DNA from 2 places in the Bacillus swezeyi genome. Region 1 is predicted to be linked to the other one. Evidence: riboswitches for the same ligand, from Rfam matches in the RefSeq annotation. Region 1 holds a riboswitch; the other holds the start of a gene.

What was found. Region 1 has a riboswitch for cobalamin ahead of metE (5-methyltetrahydropteroyltriglutamate--homocysteine S-methyltransferase). Riboswitches for the same ligand answer to the same signal wherever they lie in the genome.
Region 2: another riboswitch for cobalamin. It lies ahead of RBH91_RS18445 (ABC transporter substrate-binding protein); the one in region 1 lies ahead of metE (5-methyltetrahydropteroyltriglutamate--homocysteine S-methyltransferase).

Annotation. Positions count from the first base shown of each region.
Region 1 is NZ_CP133085.1:1,621,855-1,629,165, forward strand. It holds gene RBH91_RS08030 (organic hydroperoxide resistance protein OhrB) at 1-188, shown strand, start outside; gene RBH91_RS08035 (hypothetical protein) at 283-933, shown strand; gene RBH91_RS08040 (guanine deaminase) at 992-1,462, opposite strand; gene RBH91_RS08045 (histidine phosphatase family protein) at 1,611-2,243, shown strand; gene RBH91_RS08050 (hypothetical protein) at 2,306-3,049, opposite strand; gene RBH91_RS08055 (DUF5082 domain-containing protein) at 3,046-3,360, opposite strand; gene metE (5-methyltetrahydropteroyltriglutamate--homocysteine S-methyltransferase) at 3,568-5,856, opposite strand; cobalamin riboswitch at 6,007-6,196, opposite strand; gene RBH91_RS08065 (S8 family peptidase) at 6,338-7,291, opposite strand.
Region 2 is NZ_CP133085.1:3,684,496-3,691,806, forward strand. It holds gene RBH91_RS18435 (ABC transporter ATP-binding protein) at 1-397, opposite strand, end outside; gene RBH91_RS18440 (FecCD family ABC transporter permease) at 381-1,454, opposite strand; gene RBH91_RS18445 (ABC transporter substrate-binding protein) at 1,417-2,367, opposite strand; cobalamin riboswitch at 2,482-2,649, opposite strand; gene RBH91_RS18450 (GntR family transcriptional regulator) at 2,821-2,967, shown strand; gene RBH91_RS18455 (FCD domain-containing protein) at 3,022-3,255, shown strand; gene RBH91_RS18460 (SDR family NAD(P)-dependent oxidoreductase) at 3,441-4,232, shown strand; gene RBH91_RS18465 (glycoside hydrolase family 28 protein) at 4,268-5,578, opposite strand; gene RBH91_RS18470 (UxaA family hydrolase) at 5,593-7,083, opposite strand; gene RBH91_RS18475 (tagaturonate reductase) at 7,083-7,311, opposite strand, start outside.

The DNA.
Region 1 (7,311 bases):
TGGAAGGACGCGTCAGTTTGTTGAAAGATGAAAATGACGGCGGCTTTAAGCTTGGCGTTCAGCTGCTCGTCTCCACAGGCGGGCTTGAAAAAGAAAAGGCGCTGGAACTTGTCAAGGCCGCGCATGATTTTTGCCCATATTCCAAAGCGACGAGAGGAAATATAGATGTCGATCTTGAAGTAAAATAAACCCGAGCTTAATTCCGAGAAAGCAAACAAAAGCTTGTTTGCTTTCTTTTTTAAAATGAGACAGCAAAAAACAAAGCCCTGAAAGGAGCAGCATATGAAACATTTCAAAACAGCGATCGTGCTCTGCGGTCTGGCTGTGTTCTCGATGATCACAGCCTGTGGAAGCGGTGCACAGGAGGATGGCGGGAATCAAAAAACAGCAGAAACAGCGGATCGCAAAAAAGTTGATTTGAGAAAATACTCTCTTGATCAAAACAGCCGTACAGAAGACGATTTTGATCTTATAGGAAAGCTTATTCATGCTGAAGATGACCAAATGACACTCAAGATCAAAGATCGGGAATTGATTATTCCAAAAAGCAAGCATTTTAAAAGTGAAGAAGATCACGATGATTTAATAGGGAAGCTTATTCAAGTAGAAGTGGACGGAAAGACGCAGGAAGCGGAAGAGGCAGAGCTGATGCCCCAGGCGAAAGCTGACGAAAACGGCGTCTATGAGCGGGAGGCTGACGGCGGCCAAAAGGTCATCGGAACGCTTGTCAGTGAGTCTGATCATGATGTAACGATCCAAACCGAAGCGGGGGATAAAACGTATCAGAAAGCATCCGGTTATGAAAGAGATATAGCCGAGGCGCCCGAAAAATTGAAAGGCAAAACCGTAAGGCTTGAGATCCAAAAGGATGGGAAAGTGGAAAGTCTGGATTTTGAAGCCGAAGATCAAAAACTTGATTGGTATAAAGAATGATCGGCATCGGAAACTTTGTAAATTAAAAGGAGCTTCCCGAAAAAAGGAAGCTCCTTTATCAATACTCTATTTTATTATCCGTGTTTTCCCACGTGAGGAAAGGCTCCAGTTTATCCTGAAGCTCCATTTTATAAAAAGGAATGTTTCGTTCGCTTCGTTTTTTCATGATTTCTTCATAAATAAAAGTATCGTCAAAGCCTGCTGATGCTGCATCAGAATGCTTTGCGGCAAAATATATTTCTTTCGGCCTCGCCCAGTATATCGCCCCTAAACACATCGGACAAGGTTCACAGCTTGTATACAAAATGCAGTCGTCAAGCTGGTAATCGCCAAGTGCTTCACAGGCAAGCCGAATGGCCGTCACTTCTGCATGTGCAGTTGGATCATTGCTGGTTGTCACATTGTTTTTTCCTTCGGCAATGATTTTGCCGCCCTTGACAATCACAGCGCCAAAAGGCCCCCCTGTTCCTGATTTCACGCTTTCAACTGCAAGGTCGATTGCGCGCTGTAAGAATGTTTCGTGATTCATGTCTGTATCCTCCTTGGTTGTCTTGCCTTTTTATTATAGCTGATGGTTCCCGTAAAACAAACGTAGTTCAGAATATTCTTTATATTTGATCCGAAGACGTTGATCGAATACAATAAATGCTAGTATCATAAGGACGGGAGAGGATTGTTTGCTTACCTTGTACATTGCAAGACACGGCCAGACGGAGTGGAATATTGAAAAGAGAATGCAAGGCTGGGAGAATTCCGATCTAACAGCGCTCGGTTTAGCAAATGCGAAGGCGCTCGGCGAAAAGCTGAAAGATGTTCAATTTCAAGCGGCTTATGTCAGCACAAGCGGGCGCGCCGTTGATTCTGCCCGGGCGATTCTAAAGGGCCGCTCCATTTCCTTCGTTCAAGACGATATCTTTAAAGAAATCGGCCTAGGCTCTTGGGAAGGAAAAACATATGACGAAATCAAACAACATGATCCTGCCATGCTGGAAGCCTATTTTCAAACGCCTGAACAGTACATGCCGAATGGAGGGGAGAGTTTTCAGGACTTTGAAAGGCGGGTCAGACAAGCGCTTACTCTCATTCTCCAGAAGCACAAGGAAGGGAATGTTCTCCTTGTCAGCCATTCTGTTTTTATCTTGATGCTCTTGAATATTGTTAAGAAGCGGCCGATTCGTGAATTATGGAACTCAAGCTATGTCCATGATACAGCGCTTGCAGTTGTCAGCATATCTGAAGAAGGAAGCGCAGTCATTTTAAAAGAAGGAGACGGGGAGCATCGAATCAAACAGACGAATGTCATTTGGTAGTGCTGTACTTGCTCCTGTGGATGGATAAAGACATAAAGCCTGACCCCAGGGTCAGGCTTTTATTATGTATGGGAATGATTGACGCCATTCTGCTCCTGTTTTGCTTTCTCGCTGAAGCTTGCCAGGATGGCGGCGGCGTTTTTTTGGTTTTCGTGAAGACATACGGTTTTGAGATCGGACAGGGCCGCTACAGCAGCTTTTTTGGCAAACGTGAAAGCCGTATAGGAGAGAGGGCCTTTTGCAACCTGCTGATAAGCCAAAAGGCAAAGGTTCCCCGCGATGTTGCGGCTTAACAGGCGCCGTACAGACCACAGCCGCTCTTTTCCATGATCATCAAACTGGATATATAAGGCCTTCCTGTTTCCCGTGAACAGGCCTGACAGCCCGTTTTCTTTCAATTGTTTCATTAAAATCAACGGTTCAGACAAAAGCGACGCCGTCATTTTAAAGCCGTCAGCGGAGCTTTTGGAAGCCGCCAAAAACGACATGATGGGCGGGTAGCCGGCAAGGTGCCCTCCATTCTGAAAAAGCCGGTCGGCAAGCATTTGATCTGTTTTTTTTATATGGGTTTCAGTATAGCGGAGCAAATGCTCCAGGTCATCAAGCGTATGCAAAAATCCTTTCAGTTCATATTCCATTTCGGTTTGAGCCTGATCGATATCACTTGTTTTCGCTGCTTTCACACTTGAGAGCAGGACATGAAGGTGACGATGCAAAAGATGCATCAGATCACTGATTTTCTGATGTGAATGGCGAAATTGGCGGGCGAGAGCATGTAAATCATTTACATTCAGTCGAATGCTCATATCGGCTTCTCGGCTTCCAGCTGAAGCCGTTCGATCTCCTCGGCAGCTTGCTGTTTAATGATTCTCAGCTTGTCATACACACGAGATTCCGCGCGGTCAAGATCATCCAAAAGTGCATCATACATTTTCCGTGCCTGCCCCCGCCAGCCATTGATATACATTTGATGAGCTTTGAGAATGCAGGAGCTTTCCTGTCTCAGCTCAGCTATGGCAGAATTCAAATCTCTCACATAATGTTGAAGAGAATGAATGTCTTCTTGGTATGCTTTTCTTCTTAATTCCCGTTCTTGGGCATTTCCATCGTCAATCACTACATATTTTCCTTCCCTTCCATCATCTACTATGAATATGTTAAAAGAAAAGAATCCGGAAGAAAATCGTACGAATGAATCAAAAGTCTTAATGTTTTTTCGCTGAACAGACTTTGGATAATGGTTCTTTTGATCTAAACAGGGCGGCAGGCAAGAAAAAGAACCATCCGTTCATTCGGATGGTTCCCTCCTGAATTTTTTGTGAAATTAAACAGTCTGAGCCAGTTTATCCCTTGCTTGTTTAGCGGCTTCGACCATGTTTTTTAATGCGGCGATCGTTTCTTCAGGCTGTCTCGTTTTTAATCCGCAATCAGGATTGACCCAAAAACGGTCAGCCGGGCAAACTTTCAGCGCATCCTCAATGATTGTCAGCATTTCTTCAGTAGGAGGGACGCGCGGACTGTGAATATCATAAACGCCGAGCCCGAGCCCTTTTAAATAAGGATGCTGTTCAAGATAATCAAGGAATCCGCCGTGGCTTCTGCTGTGTTCGATCGTAATGACGTCTGCGTCCAAGTCTTCAATCGTATCCACGATATCTTCAAAGTTGCTGTAGCACATATGTGTGTGAATCTGCGTTGTGTCTTGAACAGATGAAGTGGACAGTCTGAAAGCTTCGGCAGCCCATGTGAGATACTCATTCCAATCCCGTTCTTTCAGCGGAAGGCCTTCCCTTAATGCAGGCTCATCGACTTGGATGATTTGGATTCCGGCTTTTTCAAGCGCTTCGACCTCTTTGCGAAGGGCATGCGCGATTTGGAAGGCGATTTCTTTTCTCGGCAGATCATAGCGGGCAAATGACCAGTTTAAAATCGTCACAGGTCCTGTCAGCATGCCCTTTACTTTTTTAGAAGTCAATGACTGCGCATAAACCGTTTCTTTTACCGTCATCGGCTCTTTAAATTCAACATCCCCATAGATCACAGGCGGACGGACGCAGCGGGAGCCGTAAGACTGAACCCAGGCGTATTTGGTAAAAGCGAATCCCCCAAGCTTTTCACCGAAATATTCAACCATGTCAGTCCGTTCGAATTCTCCGTGCACAAGGACATCAAGCCCGATGTCTTCCTGAATGTCAATCCATCTTTTTGTTTCCTCTTTAATAAACGACCTGTATTGTTCGTCTGACCATTCTTGTTTCCGCCACTTTTGCCGTGCGCTTCGCACTTCAGCGGTTTGCGGGAAGCTTCCGATCGTCGTTGTCGGCAGAACAGGAAGGCCGAGAGATTCATTTTGAATCCGCAGTCTTTCTTCAAATGCCGTCAGACGGGCAAAGTCTTCCTCAGTCAGTTTGTCTCGTTCTTCGGCAAAAGCTGTATTGGTCGCGGCGCCGTATCGTTTTAGAGCTTGAAGGTGTTCGTTTGCATCATTGATCTGGCTTTGTACGGCCGCTTTCCCGGAAACTAAGCCTTCCTTCAGAAGCGTAAGCTCTGAAAGCTTTTCCTTAGCGAAGGATAAACCGTTGATCAAATCATCGGCAAGCTGTTCTTCAGGGTGCTTTGCTACCGGAACATGGAGCAGGCTGTTTGAAGGCTGAATCCAGATTTCGCTGGCCCCGAGTCCGCTTATCAGCTCGGCCGTCCAATCAAGACGCTCTTCAAGATTGGCTTTCCAAATGTTTCGTCCGTCTAAAATGCCCGCGGCAAGCACTTTATCTTTCGGGAAGCCGTGCGCTTTCAGGTGCTCGAGGTTTTTGCCTTTGTCATGAACGAAATCAAGTCCGATTCCTTCAACAGGAAACGAAATCAGTTCTTTATAGGCATCGACTGAATCAAAGTATGTTTGCAGAAGTACATTCAGCCCTGACACGTTATCTTTAATCTTCTCATAGATTTCTTTTGCAGCGGCTGCTTCAGCAGGTGAAGCCGTGACAAGAGCGGGTTCGTCAATTTGCACCCATTTGACGCCTTCCTGTTCAAGCTCTTTTAGAAGTTGGGTGTAAAGCGGGATCATTTGCTGATAAATGTCTTTGATGTCTTGTGTCTCGTAGCCTTTTGCCAGCGCTACAAAAGTGTAGAGCCCAAGAATGACGGGCTTCGTTTCCACGCCCAATGCCGTTTTTGCTTTCTTATAATCTTCAAGCGGTTTGTTTTTTGTTAAGCGGTATTGTGCATTTTTTTCGTATTCAGGGACGATGTAGTGATAGTTTGTGTTGAACCATTTCGTCATTTCGCAAGATACAGCTTCTTTTGTTCCTCTTGCCATTGCAAAATAAGTATCCAACGGGTCGTTTAAATCCTTGAATCTTTCAGGAATCCAGTTGAACATAACCGCCGTGTCAAGAACATGGTCATAGAACGTAAAGTCTGAAACCGGTATGATATCGATTTGCTGATCAAGCTGAGTTTTGAGCGCTGCAAAAAATTGTTCGTCGATTTCTTTCAGAAAGGTCTCGCGATCTGTTTTTCCTTTCCAATAAGCCTCAAGCGATTTTTTCCATTCCCTGTTCAAGCCGATTCTTGGAAATCCCAAGCTGCTTGTTTTCACATTTGTCATTCAGGTATCCTCCTTTTAATGTTCAATAAAAAAAGACACTCACTCTCCGGACAGATTGAAGGTGAATGCCTAATACAGCATTTTTGCGAACGAGAAATAAACGTAGCCTATTGTTACGTCAACTCGAACACCTCCTATCGACCGTAGGTATATGGTGCATCAGAACAGGCAGGTCTCCTGGCTCGTGGATCAACAGTTATTTCACCCTTCCCATATAGAAACAGTGGGTTTTTTGAAATAACCTACTCATTTACAGTGGCGGGACCGCGTTGGATTTTCACCAATCTTCCCTTTTAAAATCTAACCTCGCATTAGATTACCGTGTTCCTAGTGTTGAAATTGTTTAGTAGATTATATACCCTCATGTTCTTTTAGTCAAAATAATTTTTGAATTCTTACTATTAAAAAGATTCTTCATTATCAGCCGGGAATTATCCGACATCATGAAAAAGCCGCCGACCAATGTCGGCGGCTCCGGTTGTTAAAGGGAAAGAAGTTTTGTTTCGCCAGCCTTTTCAGCTAAAATCTCAGGAGCTGTCAAATATAAAAATCCGTTTCCGATCAGCGCCTTTGAATAATCGAGAGGAAGAGTCCTGCGGATCAGCTGAGCGTATAGTTCCGGCTCTGTCAGTTTTCGTTTAAATGCGTCCTCTTCCATTGATTTTATAAGAGCAAGCGCGCCGCTGGCATGAGGAGTAGCCATCGACGTTCCGGTTAACTTCCCGTATTGCTGACCAGGCAATGTTGATAAGATTTCTTCGCCTGGTGCGACGAGATCTATTTCCTTATTGGCGTTTGAAAATTCAGACGATTCTCGCGTCAGCGATACAGAGCCGACAGCAATCACTTCATTGTACGCGGCCGGATATGAATATTCCTCTGTACGGTCATTTCCGTCGCCTTCATTTCCGGCTGCACAGACGACGAGAACACCGCTATTGACGGCATTTGCCACAGCTTCTTTCAATTCGGGAACATCGGCCGGTCCGCCAAGCGACATTGAAATGATGTCCGCTTTTTGTTCAACGGCATAATTGATGCCGTTGATAATCCATTCATATGCACCGCTTCCGTCTTCTCCGCCGAGCACCTTAACGATTAAAAGGTTTGCCTCAGGGGCAACACCGGAAATCCCGCCGTTTTTGTCATTGGCAGCAATCGTACCCGCAACATGGGTGCCATGTCCATTATAATCATTAAACTGATCTTCTTTTCCGTTGTCATCGTCAGTGAAGTTTTTGCCTCCGATAATTCTATCCGCTAAATCAGGATGGGTTGCGTCACAGCCTGTATCAAGCACTGCCACAGTGACATCTTTTCCTTTAAAACCTTGTGACCACAGCTCCGGTGCCTTAATCGCATCGATTCCTTCCGGCAGTTCATTCACGTCCATCAGCTTCGCGTCAGTGACATAAGGAATTAATCGCATTTGCATTTCAAAGCCCTCCTTGTTTT
Region 2 (7,311 bases), 2.1 Mb from region 1:
CGGCAAACTGAATGACCCCCGTCTCCTCCATCACTTTTCTTGCAATCTCTTCGTCGCGCTCGGCAGATTGTCTGAATATGCCTTTTTGATATGGGTAGCGGCCAAATAAAACCGTTTCTTTGACGGAAAAGCTAAAAGCCTGATCCGTTTTTTGAGGAAGCGTAGCCGCCAGTCTAGCCAAAGCTTTAGGTGAATACGACTCCAGCCGTTTTCCGGCTAAATGTATCGAACCCTCCGCCTGTTTCAGCGTTCCGTTGATCAAACGCAAAAGCGTCGTTTTCCCGCTTCCATTCGGACCGATGATCCCGAAAAATTCTCCTTTTGCAACTGAAAAATTGATGTGTTTCACGATATCTTTCCGGCCGTATCCACCTGAAAGATTACGAACGTCCAACATTGTGAATTCCTCCACGCTGCCGGCGAATCAAAATAAATCCGAATACCGGCGCTCCTATTAAGGCTGTTATGATCCCGATCGGCAGTTCAGACGGCTCGATAATCGTACGTGCCGTCAAATCAGCAAGCACCAGAAATCCGGCGCCGTTGAGGATGGAAAGCGGCAGCAAATGTCTGTGATCTGTTCCCCATATCAGGCGGATGATGTGGGGAACAACAAGACCGACAAATCCGATCGTGCCCGATACAGCAACGGCTGCCCCGGTTAAAACAGATCCGGAGATGAGTACGGCGATCTTTCTCGATTCCACATTGACGCCGAGCAGCTTGGCTTTTGCCTCTCCATATGTCATCACATTTAATTCTCTTGCATTCAGCAATAAACCGACAATTCCGCACAGAAAAAACGGCAAAAACAGAAAAATATAGCTCCAGCCTCTCATCGACACGCTGCCAAGCAGCCAATGAACGATCGGTTTTAAATCATCGCCCGTCAGTGCAATCATTAAAGAAATAAGCGCACCCAAAAAAGAACTGAAGATAATCCCGGTTAAAATCAATGCAGACAGCGTCAGTGACGGGTGGACGAGCCGGGCAAACAGCAAAACCATAAAAATCACGGCAACAGCTGCGGCGACACTCAGAAACGGAAGTGTGAAACTTCCGATAACCGGGAGCTGAATTCCGAAAAACAGAGTAACGACGGCTCCCACGGCCGCTCCCGATGAAATGCCCAGCGTATATGGATCTGCGAGCGGGTTTTTCAAAAGCCCCTGAAATCCGGCGCCCGCCGCAGCCAGCGCCGCACCGACGAGCGCAGCCAAAATCACCCTCGGAAGCCTGATTTTCATAATGATGTTCGCTTCTGTCGGATCAGGCTCTATCCCTTGAATACCGAACAATTCATGCAAAAAAACCTTGATAATAGAAGGAATGGGAATCTCCAAAGATCCGATAGAGATTCCCATAAGAATAGAGGCCGACAAAAATATCAAACTGGCGAGATATGCCGCAAAGCGGTTATTTCTTAAAAACGTCAGGGTAAATGTTTTCCGCAAGCTCTTCGACCCCTTTGATCAGCCGCGGTCCCGGACGGGTCACAAGGTCAGGATCCACGTCGTATACTTCGTTATTTTGAATTGCTTTTACATTGCTCCAGCCGCTACGTTTTTTGATCTCGTCGACAGATGTGGCGCCGTTTGTTGTCACGATCACATCAGGATTCAGCTTGACGATCGATTCCTCTGTCATCTTGGCCCAGCCTTCCTGTTCTGAAGCGGCATTTTTCGCATGGATCGCTTCCAGCATTTCATTCATGAAGGTGCCTTTTCCGGTCGTATAAATGTCAGGGGCGGGAGAAACTTCGACAAATACCTTTTTTTGCTCGCTTTCAGAAATCCTTTCAGCTTTTTCTTTAATAGCGGCAAGATCTGATTTCATGCTCTTCACAAGGTCTCCGGCCTCCTGCTTCGCACCGGTCGCCTCTCCAATCATATTGATCGACTGGTACGTTTCCTCAAAGGACGTCGCATCATTGACCGTTACCACCGGAATCCCGGCATCGCGCAGCTGTTTCAACCCTTCTTCAGCACTCTGCATCGATGAAGCATGGGCCAGTACCAGATCGGGATTTAGTGAGATAATTTTTTCCGTATTAAATTCCATGCCGCCAATTTTTTCAACATCCTTCACTTCTTTTGGATATGTATCAAAATCCGTCACACCGACGACTTTTTTGCCCAGGCCGAGGGCATATGTAATCTCGGTATTGCTCGGCATCAAAGAGACAATTTTCTGCGGTTCTTTTTCAATCTTGATTTCTTTTCCTGAAGCATCCTTTACTTCAGCCGGAAACGCTTCAGTTGTTTTTTCCTGTTTTTGCTGCTGTGCCGGCGCTTCCGCTGATCCGCAGCCGGCCAGGACACCAGCGGCCAAAAGCAGTGAAAGCAACAAACCTGCAAACTTCTTCATCTTGCTTCCTCCTCGGGATAAAATAAAAAACATCTCTACTCAGTAAAGATGCAGCAAACAATGAACGGACAAAAAATGTGCACATCGCTTACACCGCATCTGTCCTCGCAGACTACGCGCGTCATCATCCAGGCAGGCATTCTGGCTCTTGATCATCGCTTTCAGGCGCTTGTTTAGCATCCGGTTCGCTCCCAATGACAGCGGCGGGACCGCGCCGGGTTTTCACCGGCTTCCCCTTTTAAGCTGCTTCCAGGAAGCAGCACCTTTCTGACTCATTCGTATCCTAATTTCTGAATTATTATACTATAATCGGATCAGGCTTGTATACGAGATTTGAAAAAGGGTGTTTTCAAACGAATTCGCAATAGCAATTACGATATATCGCATAGCCGATACCGAAAAATTTCACTTCTCAAATCAGTCTTTCAGCAAATTCAATCAAGCGCTGGATTGTTGACGGGACGCTTGAGCCCCGTCGAAAAAGTCACAGACTTCGATCCCGCCGAAGCGATCGGCGTCAGCCGCACCCCTGTCAGGGAAGCACTCCTGCTTTTGGAATCTCAAGGCTTTGTTAAAACAAAAATTACGATCATGCGCTGACGATCTATCCGCCGTTCGCTCAGCTCCAGGTCTTGGCGGCAACGCTCTTGGCGCGTGAAGATTTATCCAGAGCCGAATTCAATTGCAGCCGAATATGAAGATGTACTCAAAGAGGGAAGGAAGCATGATGCGGCAGGGCTTGACGAACAGTTTCACAATCTGATTACAGAAACATCCAAAAATCCGTACATCCTTCAGTTTTCAGCCGTTCTTCTTTTTCAATCATTCCGCCAGTCCAAAATGGCAATATGGGAAATGGCTGCCGCATTCGAAAAAACGATCCGCTAAAGGCGGCTGAAGTCATGAAAAAAATGGGCTCCGTCCGATGGATGATATTCATAAAGCATTAAAAGAAAGAGAACAATAGGCTTGCCAACCTTTCTGAAGCACGATTTTCGACCACACCGTCCGGCTGCGCTATACTGGTATTGGACGCTTTTTCATCATACACTTTTAACAAGGATTGATTTTAGATGGATTTGAAACTGCAAAACAAACTCGTTTTAGTCACAGGTTCTACGGCAGGGATAGGAAAAGCGACGGCCGAAGCCTTTCTTGCCGAAGGTGCAGAGGTGATCGTAAACGGACGGACGGAAGAGAAAGTCCAGTCCGTTGTTGAGGAGCTTTCCCGATATGGGACTGTTCACGGAATCGCCGCTGATTTATCTGCCCCAAAAGAAAGCCGGACATTCGCAGAAAAAGCCGAACAAATCGGGGAGCTTGATGTTCTCGTCAACAACATGGGGTTTTTCGAAGTGAAGGAATTTGCGGATGTCACAGACGAAGAGTGGCTCAAATATTTTGAAGTGAACGTCTTAAGCGCCGTCCGCCTTTGCCGCGCCTTTTTGCCGAACATGCTGAAGCGGAACGAAGGAAGGATTCTTAATTTGGCGAGTGAAGCCGGCATCAAGCCGCTACCACAGATGATTCCTTATTCCATGACGAAAACCGCTTTGATCAGTTTATCAAGAGGTTTGGCGGAAATGACAAAAGGGACAAATGTGACCGTCAATTCGGTTCTTCCGGGGCCTACCTGGACCGAAGGCGTCGCCAATTATATGGAAGGGGCAGCCGCTGCGGAGGAAACCGATTTAGACACATTTGTCAAAGATTATTTCAAAGTGAATGAGCCGACTTCTTTAATTCAGCGCTATGCTAAACCGGAAGAAGTGGCCAGCACAATCGTCTATCTCGCCTCTGGGAAAGCTGCGGCCATCAATGGCTCGGCTCAAAGGGTGGAAGGCGGGATTATCCGCTCTATCTAACAAAAATCCTCTGCTTATCGGCAGAGGATTTCTGTTTATTGTTCAGATGAATCATAGCGCTTCCCGTTAATATAAAGATTTAAAAAAACAGGATCTTTCACATTCTTCAATTCCATCGGAATCTCGACGCCGTCAATCTTAGAATCGGTCACCTTCAGCCCGGTAACCGGTGAATGGTCATATGCCAAAACCCGAATTCCGTATTGTCCGCCGGTGCTTTTCAGCTGATCCACTTCAATGTCGCGGACGACCGGTTTAAAGTTTCCGGCATCTCCTTCTTCATATTCCATATCAATGGCAATCACTTCCCGTTTCAGGCTTTTTACAACGTTTTTGTAAAAATAAATGTTTTCGAGAATGCCTCCGCGCACTGAATTCGTTTTAATGCGGAGAGCCCTGTCCAGATTCGGACTGTCCATGAGATTGCCTTCGGCAAATATGTTTTTTACACCGCCCGAAATTTCGCTGCCAATCGTTACGCCTCCGTGGCCGTCTTTCATTTCATTATTCTCAATGACGATGTTTTCCGCCGGTATGTTGATCCTCCGGCCATCGGCATTTCTTCCTGATTTGACGGCAATACAATCGTCGCCATTATCAAAATGGCAATGCTTAATCACCACATTTTTGCACGATTCGGGATTGACTCCATCGGTGTTGGGCCCATGTCCGACCACCTTGACGCCGTCTACGGTCACATTCTCGCAAAGCACGGGATGAACCTGCCACATCGGCGAATTCAGCACGGTAACATCCTTGATCAAAATATTTTGGCAGCGGTACGGCTGAATAAAGTTCGGCCTTAAATAATGGCCTTTTCCAAACCGCCGCTCTTCAACCGGCACATTCCGCTCCGCCATCTCAAAGAGGGCATCGCGGTCTTTTTCCTGTGAAGGCTGGCCGTTTGTTCCCCGCTTCCACGGCCACCAATGCTCTTCATCCCCTTGGCCGTCCAGCGTTCCTTTGCCTGTCAGCGCAATATTTTCGGCTTCGTAAGCATAGATAAGCGGTGAATAATTATAAAGTTCAACTCCTTCAAATCTCGTGAGAACAACGGGAAGGTAATCGTCCGGATTTGGGCTGAACTTGATGGCGGCTCCCTGTTCGATATGCAGTTCTACATTGCTTTTCAGCCTGAGCGCTCCGGAACGAAACACGCCTTTTGGCACAATCGCTGTTCCGCCGCCTGCTTGATAAGCTTCATCGATCGCCTGCTGAATTGCCGCCGTTGAATCCGCCTTACCGCTGGCATCCGCTCCGAACTCAGTGACATCAAAATGGCGGTTTGGAAAAACGGGAACGGTGATCTGCCTTAAGATCTCCTCTTTTTTTCTATTCAGAGTCAAGTCTGACTCCCTCCTTACAATGTGACGCCTGTTTTAAAGATTGCCAGTTCTCTGAAATCGTTTTTTTCATTGTTCAGCTGTTTGCCGCTTGCCACTTCAAGCAGAAAATCGATCAGTTCCTTCAGAATGCCCTCTTCAGAAAGGTCTTCGAGCACCCTGCCTGCATTAAAGTCGATCCAATGGCGCTTCGTTTCATACATGTTTGTATTTGTCGACATTTTCATCGTCGGCACAAACGTGCCAAAAGGCGTGCCCCTGCCTGTCGTAAACAGGACGATTTGACATCCTGCGGCAGCCAGCGCAGATGAAGCGACAAGGTCATTGCCCGGCGCACTCAGCAAGTTCAGCCCTTTCTTTTTCAAAATCTCACCGTAGTCAAGCACATCCGTTACCTTTGAAGTGCCGGCTTTTTGCGTGCAGCCGAGCGACTTATCCTCCAATGTGGTAATCCCCCCCTCTTTATTTCCGGGAGACGGATTTTCATAAACCGGCTGACGGTGGTCGATAAAATACTGTTTAAACTCATTGATCAAACGGACGATTTTATGAAATACTTCTTCGTTTTCAGCCCGCTCCATAAGCAGCGTTTCCGCTCCAAACATTTCAGGCACTTCCGTCAAAACCGCCGTTCCGCCTTGGGCGATCAGAAAGTCGGACAGCCTGCCGAGCAGCGGATTCGCTGTGATACCCGAAAAACCGTCAGAACCGCCGCATTTCAATCCAATCTTTAATTCTGAAAGCGGTGCATCCTCTCGTTTGTCAAACTGTGCATGTTCGTAAATTTCTTTTAACAGTTTGACACCCTCGGTGACCTCGTCTGAGACCTCTTGGGAAAGAAGAAATTTCACCCGGTCATGATCATAATCCCCGAGTGCTTCCCGGAATTCGTGAATGCTGTTGTTTTCACAGCCGAGGCCCAGCACAAGCACGCCGCCGGCATTTGGGTGTTTGACGGCATTCGCTAAAATCGTTCTCGTATTGATATGATCATCACCAAGCTGTGAACAGCCGTACTGATGCTTTAATACGTGAACACTTTCAAATGGAGCGATGTCGCCGATCTCAGCCTTAAATTCTTTAATGATTAACTCTGCGACGCCATTTACACAGCCGACCGTCGGTACGATCCATAGCTCGTTTCTGATTCCTGTTTTGCCGTCCTTTCGTTTAAAGCCTTTAAACGTGAGCGGCTCTTTTTCATATGGATTTTCTGTAAATCTCGGTTTGTAGCTGTATTCTTCAACACCGCCCAAATTCGTTTTCACATTGTTCGTGTGCACCCATTCTCCCTTTTGAATGGCTTCCGTAGCGTGCCCGATCGGAAAACCGTATTTGACGATATTTTCATGTTTGGCGATGTCCTTTAATGCAAACTTATGGCCTTTCATGATCGTCCCCTTGATGAGAATCGTCTGTTCTCCCGCGGCGATCGTTTCGCCTGTCTTTACATCTCTTAACGCGATTCCGACGTTATCTGCAGGATTGATGATCAAGCAGTCTTTCATTATATATCCCCCAGCTCAGCCATTTGGCTTTTCATCATGTTTTTCAGCGCTTCTTTCATACCGGCTTGTTTGATGCTCCCTAAATATTCTGCCACTCTATCTGTTAAGCCTGGCCATTCATTCAGATTCTGCCCCCATAGTTTTTCAGATTGAAGGACACGGCGTGCGATTTTTGCGACATCTGCTTCATCCGCCCAAAGCCCTTGCAGGAATGCCAATGTCTCCGCA